DNA from 3 places in the Martinezella sp. CNPSo 3957 genome. Region 2 is predicted to be linked to each of the others. Evidence: predicted binding sites of a transcription regulator. Region 2 holds the regulator's gene; each other region holds the start of a gene.

Region 1 (7,392 bases), on a different contig from region 2:
ATTTTTCCCAGGGAAGATTGTCCGGAACCGTTACCTCCTGCAGCCAAGGCTGGCCGCGCTGGAAGCCGAGATGCTGGAGGAATCTGGCGGTCGTCAGGATCACGTCCGGAGCGCTGGTCTTCAGATTGACATGACCGTCCCCATCGCCATCGGTGCCATAAGCGATGATATCGGGTGGCAGCATCTGCGTCTGGCCGATTTCGCCGGCCCATGCGCCCGTCGTCGTTGCGGGGTCGACATCGCCGCGCTGGACGAGCTCGATCAGCGCGATCAGGCGTGGACGGAAGAAGTCCGGCCGGCGGCAATCGTGCGAGAGGGTGACCAGTGCGTTGCGCGTGTTGAAATTGCCCTGAACCGCGCCGAAGTCGGTTTCCATTGCCCAGAAGGCGGTGATGACGCCGGGAGGCACGCCATAATCCTGTTCGGCCTTGGCGAAGACGTTGGCATATTGCTTCATCTTCTGGCGGCCGAGGTCGAGGCGGCCCTGGCTGACGGTGCGCTGGGAGAATTCGAGGAAGGTCTGGCGGAAGACGCCTTGACTGCGGTCCATGGCAAGAACCTTCTGGTCGATCTGGGCGCCAGCGAGCGTCTTGTCGGCAGCGGCAGCGTCTGCGCCATCGGCAATCGCCTCGGCCTTTACGCCAGCGAGGAAGGCAGCGAGATCGCCGCCGCAGGCTACCTTCGGAGTGGCATCGCTGCTCGCGGGCGGCACTGCAGCCGGTGCCGCGCTTTGAGCCAACGCCGTACCGGTCATGGCTGAAGCGAAGAGCAACGCAAGAGCGCCGCGTCGAATGGTGTCACGATCCATGAGCGATCCTTTCCAATGATAGAATAGGGTCGCTTTCACAGAAGATTGTGACATAAGCAAGAGAGAATTGGCTGCAGTCTCAAGAATTTCCTTGCTTCTCTACTGCCGCTACCCAGTTGTGCCAATTTTGTTCGGAACCGGCAAAAACATTGATATCCGCCGGACCCTTGATGCCGGGGATGACGCCCGTCGAGGTATATTGCCAGAAGGCCCAGCTGCGGTCTGCGTAGGTCTCTTTCGGATGCTTGGCGACGGATCGGACCCAGAAATGATAGTCCTGGAAATAGCCGACTAGATTTTCACGATGGAAGTCAACTGAAGTATAGATGATCGGGCGCTTGCCGTAATAGGCCTGCAGGCGATCCATAAAGCGCTTGATCTCGCTGCGTACCGTTTCAGGAGCCGGTCTGGTCTTGCAGGTGGGGGAGCCCGGGTTCCATTCGACGTCGACGACGGGCGGAAGCGCCATGGCATCCTTCGGCACGTTGCGGATGAACCAATCGGCCTGCTCATCGGCTGTCGAGCAGAAATAGAAGAAATGATAGGGCGCATGCAGAAGTCCGGCAGCGCTCGCTTCATTCCAATACTCGGTGAAGCGAGGGTCGATCCGGTCCTTGCCCTCTGTCGCCTTGATGAAGACGAAGGCGACGCCCGAGCCCTTGACGGCTTTCCAATCGATATCGCCCTGCCATTTGGAAATATCGATGCCATGGATGGGATGGCGCTGCGGATGATCGCGGCCGAAGTCCTGGGGCTTCGTATCGGCGAATCTGGTCTTGGGAAGGGCCGCCGTCGATAAGGCATCATAGCCCGTCGTGCAGCCCGTCAAGGCAAGAGCGAGCGGCAGTAGGCATGCCAGAAGCCGGCGCATAGATATCCTGTTATGGCCCGAGTGATCTTGCTGCCCCAAGATTTGGCTTCCGTAATGTGGTCCTCGAGAATCCGAAAGAGCGGCAGACCATACCGTTGCCAGCTGGTCTTGCCACTTTATTCACCATATCAACGTAAAAAATGCGTTATCTTCAAGCAAAATCTTATGCTTGGCGCCTTCCGAGGCCGGATTTTGCGCTGGAATCTGTCGCCGCTCAGGCGCCGCGCCGGGTCGCTACGGCCCGCCAGGCGTAGCCACGACCGATCTTTTCGGTTTTCATCGACATGCCCCTCACTGCAGCCTTCTCTTCGAGCACGGTCAAAAGATCGGCGCGGGGAGTGACGTGGAATTTCTTCAGCCAGCCTTTGAGCATGGCACGGAACCAGCCCGGCAATCCTTCCTGCTGGCCGAAATCGACGATGTGAAGCTCGCCGCCCGGTGCGACTGCGTCGAGCGATGCGTCGACGGCATTTTTCCAGTCCGGGATCATCGACAGCGCGTAGGAGATCATGACGCGGTCGAAGCCCTCGGTGCCGAAATCGTCGGGCGAGAAAGCGGTGGCATCGGCGACGCGAAAATCCGGCATCTGTTTCAGGCCGCGGAAATTATTGCGCGCGGAGATCAGCATTTCCTGCGAGATGTCGAGGCCGTAGAGGCAGGCGGAGGGGAAGCGCCGATAGGCGAGCAGCATATTGCGGCCGGTGCCGCAGCCCACTTCCAGAAGCGAGCCGCCGACGGGGACATTCAGCTGTTCGATCGTGCGATCGCGGCCGAATAGGTAATATTTGCGGGTCAGGTCATAGATGTGACGCTGATAACGGTACATGCCGTCCATCAGCTTGGCGTGATTGTTCTCGCTGGTTTCTATGCCTGTATCCGCCTGGCTCACGCTTTTTTCCCGTAGATGTGGAAGCCGCCATAGATGGCCGAGCGATCACGAACATTGAGTTCCTGCGAACGCTCTTCGAAATAGACCCACTGATCGCGGATCGCTGGAGAAAGGCGGCCTTCGATGATGCTCTTTTCGGCGGCCGTGCGGAAGATGACGCGGGCGCCTTCGCGCGCCGTGCGGGTGATCTCCGCCCAGAGGCCATTGAGCTGCTCGTCGGTCATCCAGTCCTGCGCATCGAGGAGGATATAGCGATCGCGAGAAGCTGCCGGCTTCGAAGCGAGAAGCTCGGTGAAATTGGCGTGATGGACGCTCACACGATCGGCATTGGCGCGGATCGCCGCATAGTGTTCCGGCTTGAGATAGGTGGGCAGAGGCCCCTGGTGCTGGGCAGCGTAGCGCCGGGAGAATGCCTGCCAGGCAAAGTAATTGTCGCGCATCGGGAAATGACAGGCGAGCTTTTCGAGCCGGTGTTTCAGCACGGCGGAAATGGAATCGTCGCCTGCCAGGCTCGCAAGCTCGTCATATTGCTGCGGCGGGATGCCGAGGCCAAAGAGCGAGCTCTTGCGGCCGAGCAGCCAGCGAACCGCCGGTTTGTCGAAGATCGGAGCGATTTCTTCCTCAAAGAACTGACGCTGCTCGCGCATGGTACGGGCTTCAGTCATCTTTTGGAGGCGAACGCCGTGCAAGCGTGCCAGTATATGGGCAGCGCCGATAAACCGGCCGAGAAGGCCGGTCTTGTAGATATTGCGGTTGAAGACCGTGATGCGGCGGCGGCCATAGAGATCGCGACCATCCCAGTAGTCAGCCGTGGCCGTGTCGAGGCGCGGCGCGATGAACTGGTCGTAAGCCTGGCTATTGCCCGCAGAATTCGCCGTTCCGAAGAAACGCACCAGGTCCGCATGGCCGGGAAGCAGGCGGAAGGCAGCTAGCTTCAGCTTGTTCAGTGCGATGTGGTGGCGATTGAGATCGACAACATCGATGGATGCAGGATTTTGCGAGAGGTAGGCGAGCATGTTGCAGCCGCCCGAACCGATGGTGACGATGCGATGATGCGCTTCCAGCTCCATCGCCTCCATATCGATATCCGGATCTTCCCAAATCTGCGGATAGACAAGACCGGAAAACAACATGCCGAACAAGCGCTCGGAAAGGCCTGCCTTAGACAGTGCCTTGTGCTGAAGCAGAGCGTCCTTGAGTTTCCGATTCTTTTGGAGACCGGCATCCGGGGCGAATTCCGTCATCTGAGTCTTGTCACCGATTTGTGAAGTTCAGGGCGTGTAACCCGGCAATGCTACAGTCTGATGACGCGGGCTGTTGGCAGATCCAGCTGCAAGGCATCCTTGCACATATTTAAGGAGCCCTGATCATCATAGATCTTTCATCTTGCTGCGTTTCCTGATTGTCTCCGCCTACCTTTCTGGAGAGTATGTGACATGCGTTTGATATCGAGAGTGATCGGGGCTCTTATTGTTCTGCTGCTGATCATTGTCGCCGGCGGAGCCGTTTGGCTCTCTCTTTATCCGCCGGAATTGCTGAAGGTCGGCGATGGCTACGCGGCAAAGATCGTCTGCTCCAATACGTTCGTGGCCAAGCGGGATCCGGACAAGGTGATGGAGGAGGATGTCCAGGCTCCCGGCAATCCGGCATTGAAGCTCATTCGCGTCTATGTCGATCGGGACGAGGGCGTGGTGACGGCCCGTTTCCTGGGATTGTTCGCGCCGAACCGTGCGCTTTATCGCGGTGCGCTTGGCTGTGCGCTGGTGCCGGACGGCGATCTGCAAACGGCTCGCAGCGCCGTCTTCCTCAACAAGGTGAAGGCGCCGAAGAACGATGCGGTTTGGCCGGATGGAGATACGGTAGACCTCGGTCAGGGTGACGTGGGGAGGAGGCTTGCCGATGTCGTATCGAATCCGGATCTTGCCGGGCCAGCCATGCGCGCGATCGTCGTGGTCAAGGATGGCCGTATTGTCGCCGAGACCTATGGCGATGGCTTCAGCAAGGCAACGCCGCTGATCGGCTGGTCGATGACCAAGACGGTGAATGCCGCGATTATCGGCCGTCTCATGCTGGCCGGGCGCATGTCCTTCGACGATCAGAATCTTCTGCCGCAATGGAGCGCCGACTCGCGTAAGGACATCAAGCTCAGCGATCTTCTCGCCATGGAAAGCGGGCTTGCGTTTAACGAATCCTATGGCACCGTATCGGATGTAACGCGCATGCTCTATCTCGACGCGGATGTGACGAGCCTAGCAGCCAATGCGCGTCAGCTGGCAGCGCCGGGCGAGCGTTTCAGCTATTCCAGTGGCACGGCCGCGCTGCTTTCTCGCCTGTGGATGAACCGGCTGCCCAATCTGAGCGCTGCCATCTCCTATCCGCGCGAAGCGCTCTTCGGACCACTCGGAATGTATAGCGCTGTTTTCGAGGCCGACGAGCGCGGCACCTTCGTCGGCAGTTCCTATCTCTACGCCAATGCCCGGGATTGGGCGCGCTTCGGCATGTTTCTGCTACAGGACGGGGTCTGGAATGGGCACCGTTTGCTGCCGGAGGGGTTCGTCGGCGCCATGCGCACGCCGACGAAGGCTTCCGAGGGCGTTTACTCGCAGGTTCAGGCCTGGCTTGCGGGCCCTGGCGGCTCGAACGCCCAATTCGGTCTGCCCGCGGATGCATTTTGGATGACCGGTCATGACGGCCAAACGGTCGCAATCGTCCCGTCCGCCAATCTCGTCGTCGTGCGGATGGGGCTGACGCCGACCTGGGCGGATTATCGGCCGCAAATCCTGCTGAAGCGGATCATGGATGTGATAAAGCCGGCCACGAATTAGGCCGGCTTGTCAGAATTATCTAGATAAAATTAGTAATTGCCGTTGGCGACGTCAGTAAGGCCCTTGCGCTTGGCGTCGTAGTAATAGCCGCGGGCATAAAGCTGCACGGCATTCACTTCCTTGTTTTGAGCCTTGCTGTCGGCCGTCATCCATGCGCCGCGCAGATATTTGGCGGCATATTTGATGTTGGTTTCCGCGTCGAGAAGCCCGGATGCCGGGCCTTCGTAGCCCATGGACTTCGCCGTATTATACTTGATCTGCATCAGGCCGAAATATCCGGCGCGATTATAGGCTTTCGGATTGTAACGGCTTTCGCGGTGAACGACGCGATGGATCAGGGATTCCGGAATTTCGTAAAGCTTGGCGTATTTCTGGATGAGCTTCGAAACATAGCTCTTTTGCTCAGCCGGAACGTCGGAATCGTAATTCGCAGTGTTGGTGGTGGTCATGACGGCTGGCACGACCGTCGGACCGCTACTGTCGAAATTGAAGTCATAATGCATGCGATTGTCGGCGTAGCGCGGAACGCCCATTTGCGGGGGCGTGGCGAACGCGACTTCAGCCTGCGGTGTCGAACCTGGACGCGGCGTCGGCACGGCAACCTGAATGGCCGCAACATCCGATGTCATCGGAATGGTGGGCTGGCTCTGAGCCACGGAGGAGGAAACCGGCGTGAGCGCGGCATCACCAGGGCGCGCCGGATTAGGCATCGGGATGGCGACTACGGAAGGCATCAGCGGCACGTCGGAAGCGGCATAGGCTGCTGCGGCTGAGGTGCTACCAGCTGGAGCGCCCGTTGCGGCAGCGATTGCGGCGGTTCCCTGATTGGCAGCGCTCGCAACAGGCGTGCCGAAACGTCCCGCGTCCATCTGCTGCTGGCTTGCAGCAGCAACGTTTGTCGAACCCGGAACAACACGGCCGGACTTTGCCATTGCTGTTTGTTGCGGCTGCCGCGGACCGATGAAATTCGGCGATATCGCGGCCACTGCCACGCCGCCTACTGCAGGCGCGGCCGTGCCAGTTGCGGTCAGGGTCGTATTCGGATGCGGCACGTTGGTGTGTGCCGACGGGAGTTCTGCCTGAGACGTCTGCTGCTGAGTGCTTGCACACCCGGCGAGAGCGCCGCACATCATTGCCGACAAGGCAACGCTGCGCTTCAGGCTGGGAAATCCGATCGTTACCATTCTGTCACTTTCGAAAAAACCAAACCTAATTTCGATGCAATTCGGCCACAGGACCGCCAAATTCGGTCACGCGATCGATAAAATTATGAATCCCCATTAACCTATCCGTGATCACCCCGCAACCCTGCACGGCCTCAGGCGGCCATCCGACGGTATCCGGCGGTCACTGCACCGGCGGCAATCAACAGAGTTCCCCCCGTTCTGTTAACGACGCGTTGCACGCTTGCCTTGCGGATGAAGCCGCGTGCCATATCGGCGACGAAGACGTAAATAAGCGAGTTCAGTGCCGCTAACGTGAGGAAAGTTGCCTCTAGAATAAGCGTTTGCTGAAGAAATGGCTTCGACATGTCGAGAAATTGCGGAACGAACGCAATGAAAAAGACGATGCTCTTCGGGTTGAGAGCTGTTACAATGTATGAGTGTAAGAGAATTTTTAACGGTTTTTCCTCTGGGAGATTGTCGTTATCGCCCATCGGTCCCGTCACAATGGGGGCTCTCCAGAGCTTGATTCCGAGGAAAACGAGATAGGCTGCGCCGATCAGCTTCAGAATCGTGAATAGTGTCGCTGATGTGGCAAGGAGGGCGCCGAGACCGGCGAGCGAAGCGGTCATTGCCGTGAAATCGCCAAGCGTGACGCCAGTCACCGTTGCCAGCGCCGTCTTGCGGCCGTGGCCCAATGCATAGGATATGACGAGGAGAATGGTCGGGCCTGGTATGGCCAGCATGATGCAGGAAGCGGCAGCGAAAGCGAGCCAGGTTTCGATGGACATGGAATCCTCCCTAATTCCTATTTCGCTGCCAGCAAAGACATTGGA
Region 2 (7,392 bases):
ATAGCCCAAATCCTCCTGCAGGGGAATCTCATCCAAGCCCTGTCGGAGGAACATATAAAAGGAATGGGGGTTATATGGCTCGGAGGTTTTGATGCCGAGCGATCAGGTTGACCATCGATCACAGAAGTCCACGGACAATCGTGGCAAGCGTTTCCTGAGTACGGAGGATGCGCCCACCTCTACTCCGGCAGATAAGATCAAATCACGGTGACCTAGGATACTTGGGGATGACTTCGTTAACCTTCAACATGAGCCGCAATAGCTGGAATCGAAACCGTCCCAACCGTTCACGCAAGATTTCATTACGTCGTTCCTTGACGGAAAGCATCGGTTATAGGATACCGCTAAATATCCTGCACTTTGCGGGAATGGTGGAAAGCGGATAATATGCCGCAAACTTGAAAATGCTGAAACGGCGATGCGGCTTCAAGGAGCGCTCGACGTTTCAGGGCAGTGGCAAGGTGTCAGGCATGTATCGCGCCCTAACACGCGACATCGAGGTGGTTGTAGAGCCGTTTTATCTGGAGGAGCAATCCGACCCGGACGATGACCGTTATGTCTGGGGATACCGCATCGTCATTTCCAACCACTCGAAGGAAGCCGTGAAGCTGGTAACGCGCTATTGGCACATCACCGACATGAACGGCATCGTGGATGAAGTGACAGGCCCCGGCGTGGTCGGGGAGCAGCCTCACCTGAAGCCCGGCGATACCTATGAATATTCCTCGGGCTGCCCACTGGATACACCGTCAGGCATGATGTTCGGTCATTACCAGATGGAAACGGACGGCGGGGAGCAATTCCATGTCAAGATCCCCGCCTTTTCACTGGATACGCCTAACCTGCTGCGTACGCTGAACTGAGCGACCTCAAGCCACCTCTATTTCCGACACTTCGAAGCGATAGGTCGTCGAGCAGAACTCGCAGGTGACGGCGATCTCGCCATTCTCCTGGCTGGCCTCAATCTCCTCGGCTGTGAAACCTTTCAAGACGCCCTTCAGCTTGTCGCGCGAGCACGAACAGCGGTCATAGACGGCCTTCGGTTCATAGACGCGCACGCCGCGCTCGTGGAAGAGGCGATAGAGAAGCCGCTCGGTGCCAACCTGCGGATCCGTCAGCTCATCTGCATCGATGGTTTCCACCAGGCTGCGCGCTTCCGCCCAGGCGTCGTCCTCGGCATGATCGCGCCCGCCGGTATCGCCATCGCCGCCATGCAGGTCCGGCTGGCGCATGCGCTCGGGCGCTTCCGGCAAGAACTGCGCGATCAGGCCGCCGGCACGCCAGCGGTGACGCGGCTTGCCGTTCTCATCGCGATCGAAGAGCTCTGCAGCGCCCAGACGCACACGCGTCGGGATCTGTTCCGACTGGCGGAAATAGGTGCCAGCGATCTCTTCGAGCGAGGCGCCATCAAGCGCGACGATGCCCTGATAAGGCTGACTGAAGCGGCCCTGATCGATGGTAAAAGCGAGCACCCCCTTGCCCAGCAGCTGCTCAGGCTCGGTCCGGCCTTCCGCAACTGCCTTTGCCAGCGCCTCTTCATTGAAACGCGCATAGGCCCGGACGTTTTCCGGCGTCGAGAAATCGGCGACCAGAAGGTCGACGGGACCGTCGCCCTTGGTTTGCACGGTGAACTTGCCTTCGAATTTCAGCGACGTACCGAGCAGGACGGTCAGGACAATGGCCTCGGCGAGCAGCCGCGCAACCGGCGTCGGATAATCGTGCCGGGCAAGGATCGTGTCCAGCAGCGGACCGAGCTGCACGGCACGGCCGCGCACATCCAGACCTTCCACCTGGAAGGGAACGACATGATCGTCACCGGCGAAATCGAACTGACCCAGCGAGGCGGCATTTTCTGCCATTAGCTTACTCCTACTGCGCCCGCGCCCTTGAGACGCGGCTTGATATCTTCAGATCGCGCCCAGGCACCAAGCAAGAATCGACTTTTGCGCATGAAGGCGGTTTTCCGCCTCATCAAAGACAACGGATTGCGGGCCATCGATCACCTCGTCCGTCACTTCCTCCCCGCGATGGGCGGGCAGGCAATGCATGAACAACGCGTCTTTGCCGGCCTGTGCCATCAAAGCCTTGTTGACCTGATAGGGCTGGAAGACGTTGTGACCGCGTGCCCGGTGCTCCTGATTCATGGAAACCCAGGTATCGGTTACCACGCAATCGGCGCCGGCGACCGCACGGTCTGCATCATGCGAGAGCATGATTTCGGCGCCCTCGTTGCGGGCCCAGTTCAGATAGTGATCCTTCGGCTCGGAACCAAGGGGTACCGCCATATTCATGCGATAGCCGAAACGGGCGGCCCCTTCGATCAGCGAATGCAGCACATTATTGCCGTCGCCCGTCCAGGCAAGCGTCTTGCCCTTAATAGGGCCGCGATGCTCTTCGAAGGTCATGATATCGGCCATGATCTGGCAGGGGTGCGTGTCGTCGGTCAGCGCATTGATGACCGGAACAGTCGCATGTTCCGCCAGCTCCAGCAGGCGGGAATGATCGGTCGTGCGGATCATGATCGCATCGACATAGCGCGACAGCACTTTCGCCGTATCGCCGATCGTCTCGGCGCGGCCAAGCTGCATTTCGGTGCCGGAGAGGAACAGCGTCTCGCCGCCGAGCTGCCGCATGCCGACGTCGAAGGAGACGCGGGTTCGGGTGGACGGCTTCTCGAAGATCATCGCCAGCATCTTGCCGGCAAGCGGCTTGTCGGCCGTGCCGGCCTTCTGCGCGCTCTTTCGGACGATCGCGTCATCGATGATGTTGCGCAGATCGGCAGCCGGAACGGCAGAGAGATCGAGAAAGTGTTTCGGAGAAGCCATGTCCTTACCTGTACTCCAGAAAAAACAATAACGCCCGCGTGGGGCAGGAACGCCCCGACAGCGGGCGTTGAATTCAAGCCGATTTCTTGGTGCGGGCAGCGCGCGCACGCTCGGCGGCGCGCTCCAGGCGAGCGAAACCTTCGCGTGCTTCCTCGGCAGTGACGACCAGCGGCGGCAGCAGGCGGATGACGTTGTCGCCGGCCGGAACGCCGAGCAGACGCTCGGCACGGATCGCCTGCAGCAGGTCCGCCTGCGGAATGGCCGCCTTGATGCCGAGCATCAGGCCTTCACCGCGAACGTCCTCGATGATGTCAGGAAAACGATCCTTGAGCGAGGCGAGCCCCTGGCGGAAGACCAGCGAGACATCGCGCACATGCTGCAGGAAGCCTTCGGCAAGCACGATATCGAGAACCGCATTGCCGACTGCCATGGCGAGAGGATTGCCGCCATAGGTCGAGCCATGCGTACCGGCCTTCATACCGGAAGCGGCTTCTGCCGTCGCAAGGCACGCACCGAGCGGGAAACCGCCGCCGATACCCTTGGCGACCGCCATGATGTCAGGCTTGATGCCGGACCATTCATGGGCAAAGAGCTTGCCGGTACGGCCGACACCGCACTGAACTTCGTCGAGGATCAAAAGCAGGCCGTGCTCATCGCAGATCTCCCGCAGCCCCCGCAGGAATTCGTTGGTCGCCGGGCGGATACCGCCCTCGCCCTGCACCGGCTCGATCAGGATCGCAGCCGTCGCATCCGTGATGGCGGCGCGCACGGCGTCGAGATCGCCAAACTCCACCTGGTCGAAGCCCGGTGCCTTCGGGCCGAAGCCTTCGATATACTTCTCCTGGCCACCGGCGGCGATCGTTGCGATGGTGCGGCCGTGGAAGGCGCCTTCGAAGGTGATGATATGGAACTTCTCGGGATGCCCCTTGGCGAACTGATAGCGCCGCGCAGTCTTGATGGCGCACTCCAGCGCCTCCGCGCCCGAATTGGTGAAGAACACCTTGTCGGCGAAGGTCACCTCCGTCAGCCGCTTCGACAGCTTCTCCTGGCCGGGCACCTCATAGAGGTTGGACAGGTGCCAGACCTTGTCGGCCTGCGCCTTCAGCTCGGCGACAAGATGGGGATGAGCATGACCGAGCGAATTGACCGCGACGCCGGCTGCGAAATCGAGGTAGCGTTCGCCATTCTCAGTGACCAGCCAGACGCCCTCGCCTCGCTCGAACCGCAGCGGAGCGCGCAAGTAGGTGTCGTAAAGCGGCGTGGTCTCGGCCATGGCCATATCTCCTGATCACAACTTTAAGGACCGATCGCTTCCATTTGATGAAACGGGTCCGAAAAAATCAAAAATGCCGCCTTGCGGCGGCTTGGGCACTATTGATGTTTTGCACCGCGATGTCAACAAAACTGCCGTTTTAGCAGGTGCGAGAAAACGCTTGCCGGCAAAAGAGATGCATCGGGCGGCGCCTATGGCAGAAATGCCACGCCCGGACAGCAAGTTGGGGAAAACCTCGAAATCGATTCCTCAAGATTCCCGCGACTCTTGTCACGGAGTCAGCCTCACACTAGGTTAAAAACCAATTGCTAGACTGCATGCGGCGGAACTAGTCACCACAATTTTAGAGCGTTTCGCGCCTCGATACCATGCGAGGCAATGGTGAGGGATTCTGCCATCGGAAACGCGACAGCGGAGACAGGGCATGAATTGGACAGACGAACGCGTCGAGAAGCTGAAAAAGCTATGGTCCGAAGGATTGAGCGCCAGCCAGATCGCTGCGCAGCTCGGTGGCGTGAGCCGTAATGCCGTTATCGGCAAGGTGCATCGCCTGAACCTCCCCGGCCGAGCGAAGGCGGGCGGCACGACAACCGCAGCGCGCACGCCGAAGCGCAGCGCAGCGGCACCTCGCGCTGCGACCTACGGATCGCGCGTTGCTACCCGCACGGTGGTTGCCCGCCAGCAGGGCGCAACCATGCTGAAGGAAGAGATCGAGATCGATTCCGTCAATGAAATCCAGTATCGCCCGGCATCGAACGTCGTCGTTCCGATCTCCCGTCGCCTCGGCCTGACGGAACTGACGGAGCGTACCTGCAAGTGGCCGGTCGGCGATCCGCTGAAGGACGATTTCCATTTCTGCGGCAACGAGAGCCCAGATTCGTCGCCTTACTGCACCTACCATCAGCGCCTGGCCTACCAGCCGGTGCATGAACGCCGTCGGCCAGCGCAACCACGCGGCTGAGACGCGCCATCGATGAGATAAAAGAAACGGGCCCTGGGGCCCGTTTTCTGTTTCCGCCGCTATGTCGAATGCCTGATCGGGTATCCCCGCTCAGGCCTCCATGGAGTAGCCCGCGCCGCGAACGGTGCGGATGACATCCTGCATATTGGAGAAATTGAGCGCCTTGCGCAGGCGGCCGACATGGACGTCGACCGTGCGTTCGTCGACGTAGATATCGTGACCCCATACGCCGTCGAGCAGCTGCGAACGCGAGAAGACGCGGCCCGGCGAGGACATCAGGAACTCCAGCAGGCGGAATTCCGTGGGCCCCAACCGCACTTCGCGGCTCTTGCGGTGGACGCGATGGGTTTCGCGATCCAGCTCGATATCGCCGCAGCGCAGCACCGTGGAGAGAACCTCCGGGCGGGCACGCCGCAGCATCGCCTTGACGCGAGCCATCAGCTCCGGCGTCGAGAACGGCTTGACGACATAATCGTCCGCGCCGGTCGAAAGCCCGCGCACGCGCTCGCTTTCCTCGCCGCGCGCCGTCAGCATGATGATCGGCAGACGCTCCGTCTCCGGCCGCATACGCAGCCGGCGGCAGAGCTCGATGCCGGATACGCCGGGGAGCATCCAGTCGAGGATCAGGAGGTCGGGGATGCGCTCCTGGAGACGCAGCTCGGCCTCATCGCCTCTGAGGATCGTGTCTACCTCGAAGCCTTCGGCCTCAAGATTGTAGCGCAGCAGAACGCTGAGCGCTTCCTCGTCTTCTACAACAGCAACTCTCGGAACCATGCGCCTATGGTCTCCTTTCTTCGCTTTCGGATTATTCCGTCACTGCGCCGACGGTATTGGCGGTATCGTCCTTCGGGCGCTCGCCTTCCGGCTGCGCGCCCGTCGCCATGTAATAGATCGTCTCGGCGATGTTGGTGGCGTGGTCGCCGATGCGCTCAATGTTTTTGGCGCAGAAAAGAAGATGCGTGCAGGTGGTGATGTTGCGCGGATCTTCCATCATGTAGGTCAGCATCTCGCGAAAGAGCGAGGTGTACATGGCGTCGATTTCCTCGTCGCGTTCGCGGATCGACACGGCCTTGTCCGGCGAGCGGGTCGCGTAGACATCCAGAACTTCCTTGAGCTGGCTCAGCGCCAGTTCGGAGAGATGCTCGATGCCGCGAGCGAGACGGCGCGGGACACCGGTGCCCTGCACGGCGATGACGCGCTTTGCGGTGTTCTTGCCGAGATCGCCTACGCGCTCCAGATCGGAGGCGATGCGGATCGAGCCCATGATTTCACGCAGGTCAGCCGCCATCGGCTGACGGCGGGCGATGGTGACGATCGCCTTGTCGCCGACTTCGCGCTCGGCATGGTCGAGAACGACGTCGTCGGAGATGACCTTCTGGGCCAGGGCAGTGTCGCTGTTGACCAGCGCGCGTACGCTATCGCTAACCATCTGCTCTGCCAGGCCGCCCATTTCAGCAATGCGGCGCGTCAGGAACTTCAGGTCTTCGTCATAGGCAGAGAGAATGTGAGTGGAGACCATTTTTCTATCCTCAAGGTGAACTGTGTGAAATGAGCCGCGCGCCTGACATCATCAACCAAAACGGCCCATGATGTAATCCTGCGTGCGGAAATCGTCGGGATTGGTGAACATCTTATCGGTGTCGTTCTCCTCGACCAGGTGGCCGAGATGGAACATTGCGGTACGCTGCGAGACGCGGGCTGCCTGCTGCATGGAATGCGTCACGATGACGATGGTGAAATTCTCCCGCAGCTCGTGGATGAGATCCTCGACCTTGGCGGTTGCGATGGGATCGAGCGCCGAGCATGGCTCGTCCATCAGGATGACCTCCGGACTGACCGCGACGGCGCGGGCGATGCACAGACGCTGCTGCTGGCCGCCGGACAGGCTCGTGCCGGCATCATGGAGCCGATCCTTCACCTCGCCCCAGAGACCGGCCTTCTGAAGACTGCTCTCGACGATATGCTCGAGATCGGCCTTTGAGCGATGCAGGCCATGGATGCGCGGACCATAGGCGACGTTCTCATAGATGGACTTCGGAAATGGGTTGGGCTTCTGGAAGACCATGCCGACGCGGGCGCGCAACTCCACCACGTCGATGCTGTCGTCGTAGACATCCTGATCGTCGAGCGTGATCTTGCCGGTGACCCGGCAGGTCTCGATCGTATCGTTCATGCGGTTGAGGCAGCGCAGGAAGGTGGACTTGCCGCAACCGGAAGGGCCGATCAAAGCCGTGACCGTATTCGCGCGGATCTTCAAATTGACGTCAAAGAGCGCCCGCTTGTCGCCGTAGAACACAGAAACGTCCTGGCCGATCATCTTGTAGGGGATCGTC
Region 3 (7,392 bases), on a different contig from region 2:
CGCAGCGCGTCGTTGGCGCCAAGCTCCAGAATGACGCCATCAGTGCCATCAGGCACCGACCAGTCGATACGCGAGAGGCCGCCTGAGGTCGTATCGCCGGAAACGCCGGCATCGGCGACGGCGATATCGAGTCCCTTGGCCTTCAGCGCCGCCTCAAGCTTCGCGGGAAATCCGTCGCCGGGCGGCAGCTGATAGCCCGCCATCAGGCTGTCACCGAAGCCGACCAGCTGGATCGTCCGTGCATTGGCAGAGTGAACCGCGCCAAACAAAAGACCGAAAGTGATGACAGCGAATTGAAGCGCGGCAACTTTAAAACCCATGATCCATTCCCTAAATTCGCTGCTCGGGCCAAATCGCGCCCGCCACTGTCTCTGATGTTCTCTGATATATAGGGCGTTCGCATTGGCAAAAACCATCATCGAGCTGAAGAAGGCGGATTTGACGCTCGGCAATGCCGCCGCATCAGTCCATGTGCTGAAGGGCATTGACCTCACCATCATGGAGGGTGAATCGGTGGGCATCGTCGGCCCTTCCGGTTCCGGCAAGTCCACTTTGCTGATGGTGCTGGCCGGCCTCGAAAAGCTCGACAGCGGCGAACTTCTGATCCGCGACACACCGCTGCATAGCCTGAGTGAAGATCGCATCGCCGATTTCCGCGGCCGCAACATCGGCATCGTCTTCCAATCCTTTCACCTCATCGCCAACATGACGGCGCTCGAAAATGTCGCCGTGCCGCTGGAACTTGCGAATGTCCGCGATGCCTTCGATATCGCCAGGCGGGAGCTGGAAGCGGTGGGGCTGGGCGAGAGGCTCACGCACTATCCCGGCCAGCTCTCCGGCGGTGAACAGCAGCGTGTCGCCATCGCCCGCGCGCTGGCGCCTTCGCCAGCCGTCCTGATCGCCGACGAACCGACGGGCAACCTCGATACCGATACCGGCCGGCAGATCGCCGATCTGCTCTTCACCCAGCAGGCCGAGCGCGGCACGACCATGCTCCTCGTCACCCATGATCCCGCACTTGCCGCCCGCTGCTCGCGGCAGATCCGCGTCCGTTCCGGCGAAATCGAGAACGACAGCATGCGCACACGCACTAACCAGGCAGCCATTGCATGAGCGCGGCGGGACTGCGCCTGCCCCTCGCCTTCCGCCTTGCCATGCGCGAATTGCGCGGTGGCCTTGGCGGCTTCTACATCTTCCTCGCCTGCATCGCGCTCGGCACCGGCGCAATCGCCGCCGTCAATTCCGTTTCCCGTTCGATCACCGACGCGATCGCGACGCAGGGGCAATCGCTGCTATCAGGCGACGCCCGTTTCGAACTGCGCAATCGCGAGGCGACACCGGAAGAATTCGCCTATCTCCAAAGGTTGGGCAAAATTTCCCGCTCCACCGGCCTGCGTTCCATGGCGAGGCTGCCCGATGGCTCGGACCAGGCGCTGGTCGAGGTGAAGGCCGTCGACGACGCCTATCCGCTCTACGGCACCTTTGAGGCCGACCCTAATCAGCCGCTCTCGACGTTACTGGCCGCAAAGGATGGCGCCTATGGCGCCGTCGTAGCGCCCCTGCTGTTGGAACGCCTGAACCTCAAGGTCGGCAGCGATTTGCTGCTAGGCAATACGAAGCTGCGCATATCGAGCACTATCCAAAGCGAGCCGGACGCCGTCTCCGAAGGCTTCGGCTTCGCGCCACGTCTGCTCACCAGCCGCGACGCCCTGATCGCCTCCGGCCTGATCACCACGGGCAGTCTGGTCGAGCAATCCTACAAGATCCGCATGGACAACCCCGCAGCCGGCATCCGCAATCTCACTGACCGCGCCAACGCCGCCTTCCCGCAAGCCGGCTGGTCGATCCGCAGCAGTGATCGCGCTGCTCCCCAGCTCGCCGACAATGTCACGCGTTTCTCGCAATTCCTGACGCTGGTCGGCTTGGCCGCCTTGATCGTCGGCGGCGTCGGCGTTGCCAATGCCGTACGCGCCTTCCTCGATTCGAAACGCACGACCATCGCCACCTTCAAATGCCTGGGCGCGCCGGCCTTCGTCGTCGTGCTGATCTATCTCATCCAGATCGCTGTCATTGCGCTTGCCGGCATAGTAATTGGCCTCGTCCTCGGTGCCATTGCGCCGATGATTGCGTCGCAATTCATGGCGGAATTCCTGCCGATTTCCACCGCACCGCGGCTCTATCCCGGCGCGCTAACGCTTGCCACTCTCTTCGGCCTGCTGACGACGCTGGCCTTTGCCATTCCGCCGCTCGGCCATGCCCGCGAAGTGCCGGCAACGGCGTTGTTTCGCGAGCAGGGCTTCGAAGCGCGACGCCTTCCCGGCTGGCCTTATCTGCTCGCCGCCGGTGTGCTGATGGCAGCACTTGCCGGCTTGGCGATCGTCACCGCCTATGATCGCTTCATCGCCATCGTCTTCGTCGTATCGATCGCCGGCGCCTTCGTCGTGCTGCGCCTGGTGGCGGCCCTGCTTTCCTGGCTTGCCCGCCGCAGCCCGCGCGTGCGCTCGCCCGCTCTGCGCCTGGCGATCGGCAATATCCACCGGCCGGGCGCGCTGACTTCATCCGTCGTGCTGTCGCTCGGGCTTGGCCTGGCGCTGTTGGTGACCCTGACGCTGATCGACGGCAATATGCGCCGCGAGCTCATGGGCCGCATGAGCGAACAGGCGCCGAATTTCTTCTTTGTCGACATTCAGGGGCCGGAGCTGGAAGGCTTTCGCAAGATCGTGCTCGACATCGACCCCAAGGGCAAGCTCGTCGAGGCGCCGATGCTGCGCGGCCGCATCGTCGCCTTCAACGGCGAGGATGTCACCAAGATGAAGGTGCCGGCAGCAGGCCAATGGGTCCTGCGCGGCGACCGCGGCATCACCTATGCCGATACGGTGCCGGAAAATGCCTCGGTCACGGAAGGCAAATGGTGGGACAAGGATTATAGCGGCGAGCCGTTGGTTTCCTTCTCCGAAGAGGAAGGCAAGGCGCTCGGCCTGAAACTCGGCGATAAAGTCACCGTCAACGTGCTCGGCCGCAACATCACCGCCAAGATCGCCAGCTTCCGCAAGGTTCAATGGCAGTCGCTGTCGATCAATTTCGTGATGATCTTCTCGCCCAATACCTTCAAGGGCGCCCCGCATGCCTGGCTCGCGACCCTGACCGACACGTCCGCCACCTCGGAACAGGAAGCGGCCATTCTCAGGAAAGTCACGAATACCTACCCGACCATAACAAGCGTCCGCGTCAAGGATGCTCTCGATGTCGTCAACACGCTTGTGGGACAGCTTGCCACTGCCATCCGCTCCGCCGCCTCGGTGGCGCTCATCGCATCCATCCTCGTGCTGGCCGGCGCGCTCGCCGCCGGAAACCGCGCTCGCACGCATGATGCCGTCATCCTCAAGACGCTCGGCGCGACGCGGGCGACACTGATCCGCGCCTTCAGCTACGAATATCTGATCCTGGGTGGGGCGACCGCCGTCTTCGCGCTGATCGCCGGCTCCGCATCCGCCTGGTATATCGTCAGCCGCATCATGCACCTGCCCTCGGCCTTCCTGCCCGATGTCGCCCTATCGACGCTCGTCATCGCGCTGGTGCTGACGGTCGGTATTGGCCTCATCGGCACCTGGCGCATCCTCGGCCAGAAGGCCGCCCCCGTTCTGCGTGAGCTCTAACCGCTCCGCCAACGGCGCAGAGCCGCCAAAACAGCCCGATGTTACATCGATTTAACATCGGGCCGGCTGCTTGACCCTTGTGCATGCGGCTCGAAAGCCTCATATTCTCTGCAGGCATGCTGGAGCTCCGCAGCGGCGCCTGGGTTCTGAAGGACCCGACACCGTAATCACATCGGAGCTTGAAAGAGGAAAACATGGCTGACTTTCGCAATTACCAAAACCGGGCGCAGAGCGGTGCGCAATCCGGTGCGATGATAGACGAGGGCCTTCGAGCCTATATGCTCAAGGTCTATAACCTGATGGCGCTGGGTCTGGCGATCACGGGTGTTGCCGCCTATCTCTCCTTCTCGCTCGCTTTCGCAAACGGACAGATCACGGCCTTCGGCCAGGCGATCTATCTCAGCCCGCTGAAGTGGGTGGTCATTCTCGCCCCGCTGGCAATGGTCTTCTTCCTGAGCTTCAGGATTAACCGCATGAGCGTGGCCGCCGCGACGACGACCTTCTGGGTCTACGCCGCGCTGGTGGGCCTGTCGCTGTCGTCGATCTTCATCATCTACACCGGCCAGAGCGTCGTACAGACCTTCTTCGTGACCGCCGCCTCCTTCGGCGCGCTGTCGCTCTACGGCTACACGACCAAGCGTGACCTGTCGGCGATGGGCTCGTTCCTGATGATGGGTCTCTTCGGCCTGATCATCGCTACGCTCGTCAACATCTTCCTGGCTTCGTCCGCCCTGCAGTTCGCCATCTCCGTGATCGGCGTCCTGATCTTCGCAGGCCTCACCGCCTACGATACGCAGCGGATCAAGGAAATGTACTACACTGCCGACGATGCGACGGTGGCTGGCCGCAAGGCGATCATGGGGGCCCTGTCGCTCTACCTGGACTTCATCAACCTGTTCATGTTCCTGCTGCAATTTATGGGCAACCGCCGTTAATCGCAGCGTGAAATGAGATATGAAAAGGCGGCTTCAGCCGCCTTTTTTGTTTGCTCGATCGCACGCCTTGCGATTTGATAGCTGTTGTCACAAATCCGCAGATCAGGCAATAGAAGCAATGTCCGTCAGCCTCCGCAGTGCAACCTCAAACGACCTTCCCCATATCACCGCCATCTACAGAGATTCCGTCCTCAACGGCACGGCAAGCTACGAAATCACGCCGCCGAGCCAGGAGGAAATGACGGCCAGGTTCGAGGCGATCCGTGACAAGGGTTATCCCTATCTCGTTGCGGAAGACGATGCCGGCGCGTTCCTCGGCTATGCCTACGCCTCATCCTTCCGCACGCGGCCAGCCTATCGTTGGATGGTAGAGGACTCGATCTATCTGGCGCCGGAGGCTCGAGGGCGCGGCATTGGCCGATTGCTGCTCGATGCGCTCGTCGAAAGCTGCCAGACGCTTGGCTTCCGCCAGATGATCGCCGTCATCGGCGGCGCCCATCCCGCCTCCGTCGCCGTACACCGCGCCGCAGGCTTTACCGAAACCGGCCTGTTGAAAGGCACCGGCTACAAGCATGGCCGATGGCTGGATACGATGCTGATGCAGAAGGCGCTCGGGGACGGCGCAGAAACCGATCCGGATCCGTCGGTTTATCCGGGGACGTTGTTCGGTGGGTAGGATCGGACCTGTCAGTCTGCGGAAACGCTGGTACCCTCCTCCGTCACTTCGTGACATCTCCCCCACAAGGGGGGAGATCGGCAGCCCAGAGCACTCCCTCACCTAGGCATCGGACCTGTTGAAATTGTGGTCTATTGTTTTGCAAGCAGCGTACGTCAAACTCCCAAAAATCTCCCCCCTTGTGGGGGAGATGTCACGAAGTGACAGAGGGGGTACCGCACTATCCACCAGCACATAGCCAATGAAGCGAAACTACTTCTCCACCAGCTTCAGCTGCTTGTCGAAAACCTTCAACACTTGGCTCAGCTCATGGCCGCGCTTCAGGATCATGCCGTTGGTATTGACGACGGAGAAGGCACCCTGCTTGGCCGAAAGCTTTGGATTCTTTTCGATACGGAAGAGCGGCATCTCGCCGGAGCGCTTGAAGACGGAGAAAACCGCCTTGTCCTTCAAATGGTCGATGGCGTAGTCGCGCCACTCGCCCTCGCCGACCATGCGGCCATAGATCCAGAGAATCGCATCCAACTCCCGGCGATGAAACGTCACCGGCAGCGGGTCCTTGCTCTGTTTGTATTCTCTGAGATCAACGACGACGGATGAATTGGTTTCGACGGAACGGCTTTCACCGTGTCTCAAATCCGGCTGATCAGTCATCAATCCCCCAGGGGCTATCTCATGACAGGAGAATGACAGTTTGCCTCAGCCACATCAAATTGCAAGACGGCTGGCGGCTCACAATTTCTTTCCCAGCTGTGAAAGCACCTCGTCAGCGCCGCATTTCAGCCAAAACGACGCCCAATTTACAAGAAGTATAGGGAACCGTTTGGCGCCGCCGCGTCAAACGGCCCGGCCGGGGCGCATCGATTAAACCCCAGCCCCGAATGCGTCCTCGCCGGGCACCTCCCCTTTTTGGCATTAGCCAAAATAGGAAGCCTTTTCGATCCCAGCAGAAATAGAAGCTGAAAAACCGCTCAGCCGTCCGAGCCCACAGTCAAGACAGTCGCCCCCAGGATGGCGGCCGGATCGCCCGCAGGCGTCGATGCCTGCAGCAGAATCGCGAGGCCTCGCCGGCCGGCTTTATCGAGCACGGTAGAGGGCAATACGAGGCTCATAGCCTTGCCGTCCCACATGCCCACCGTCTCGACATCGGAGACGGCATGCATATAGGCAATCTGCTGGCCGGTATTTTCGCCGCCCTTAGGTGCCACCATCTGCTCCTTGTCGAAATAGACGGCAACCACATTGGCCTTACCCTGCCCGGCCCCGATCTTGATCTCCAGCTCGTCGCCCTTCATGGCGGCACTGACCGGAACCATCAGGCCCTCGCCAAGACGCTCAAACTCGTCGAGCTTGACGTTGATGCCACTGAGATCGGCACCGTTCATATGGTCCCTGCCATTGACGATCGCCTGTGGCGTATAAACCCCGCTGCGGCCCATCGTCCGGGCATAAGCATACTGGCGCGCCGTATTGTCCTTTGACGCCATGGTGTCGTTCCAGCCGAGGTAATTCCAATAGTCGACATGGTAGGCAAGCGCCACGACATCGCCCTGACGGATCAGCTTGCGAAAGGCCGCGTCGGCGGGAGGACAGGACGCGCAGCCCTGCGAAGTGAAGAGTTCGACGACGCCCTTGATCTTCGGAGCCTCCTGCGCATGCAGCGAACTTGCGAGCCCAATGCCTGCCAAAAGTGGAACCAAAAATCGAAGGCGCATTTCTATCTCTACCTCTGCATCCAATCTCGAGCGCCGTCTGCCTATACGGGCTCTGCAAAACTCGCGCTTCTTGGGGCGACCAGGCCACATCAAGCCCGAAAAATCTGAAACAAGAGATAATAGTTTAACGCGATGACGCAAAGTCACGATGGGGTGAGGCCGGAGTGAGCGGAAGTCTCGCCGTACACATCACCGTGAAAAACAAGAGGCCGCCGGAAGAGTTTTCCGGCGGCCTCCAATAACAGTGTTGAATGCCTATCAGGCAGCGAGATCGCGCAGAACCGTCTGCAGGATGCCGCCATTGTTGACGTAGACGACCTCATCCAGCGTATCGATGCGGCAGATGATCGGAACATCCTTCACGGAGCCGTCGCCATAGGTGATCTTGGCGATCTTGCGCTCGCGCGGCT

The links. The regulator PhoB, encoded in region 2, activates phosphate uptake and scavenging genes when phosphate is short. The targets are predictions, from matches to a motif close to TGTCATNNANCTGTCAT.
Region 1: AC13QE_RS06580 (BtaA family protein) is a predicted target of PhoB. The motif match lies at 3,862-3,878, and genes of this name have one in related genera.
Region 3: AC13QE_RS30480 (DUF2794 domain-containing protein) is a predicted target of PhoB. The motif match lies at 5,943-5,959, and genes of this name have one in related genera.

What each region holds. Positions count from the first base shown of each region.
Region 1 is NZ_JBXSOU010000002.1:282,461-289,852, forward strand. It holds gene AC13QE_RS06565 (lytic murein transglycosylase) at 1-808, opposite strand, end outside; gene AC13QE_RS06570 (glycoside hydrolase family 25 protein) at 888-1,679, opposite strand; gene AC13QE_RS06575 (class I SAM-dependent methyltransferase) at 1,894-2,568, opposite strand; gene AC13QE_RS06580 (BtaA family protein) at 2,565-3,812, opposite strand; gene AC13QE_RS06585 (serine hydrolase domain-containing protein) at 4,005-5,393, shown strand; gene AC13QE_RS06590 (transglycosylase SLT domain-containing protein) at 5,423-6,577, opposite strand; gene AC13QE_RS06595 (LysE family translocator) at 6,712-7,347, opposite strand.
Region 2 is NZ_JBXSOU010000005.1:116,923-124,314, forward strand. It holds gene apaG (Co2+/Mg2+ efflux protein ApaG) at 471-863, shown strand; gene AC13QE_RS14305 (Hsp33 family molecular chaperone) at 870-1,859, opposite strand; gene argF (ornithine carbamoyltransferase) at 1,908-2,825, opposite strand; gene AC13QE_RS14315 (aspartate aminotransferase family protein) at 2,899-4,098, opposite strand; gene AC13QE_RS14320 (hypothetical protein) at 4,097-4,396, shown strand; gene AC13QE_RS14325 (GcrA family cell cycle regulator) at 4,523-5,059, shown strand; gene phoB (phosphate regulon transcriptional regulator PhoB) at 5,150-5,833, opposite strand; gene phoU (phosphate signaling complex protein PhoU) at 5,865-6,578, opposite strand; gene pstB (phosphate ABC transporter ATP-binding protein PstB) at 6,630-7,392, opposite strand, start outside.
Region 3 is NZ_JBXSOU010000023.1:8,490-15,881, reverse strand. It holds gene AC13QE_RS30505 (arylesterase) at 1-320, opposite strand, end outside; gene AC13QE_RS30500 (ABC transporter ATP-binding protein) at 403-1,113, shown strand; gene AC13QE_RS30495 (ABC transporter permease) at 1,110-3,656, shown strand; gene AC13QE_RS30490 (Bax inhibitor-1/YccA family protein) at 3,851-4,591, shown strand; gene AC13QE_RS30485 (GNAT family N-acetyltransferase) at 4,710-5,267, shown strand; gene AC13QE_RS30480 (DUF2794 domain-containing protein) at 5,520-5,921, opposite strand; gene AC13QE_RS30475 (DUF1223 domain-containing protein) at 6,239-6,982, opposite strand; gene acnA (aconitate hydratase AcnA) at 7,241-7,392, opposite strand, start outside.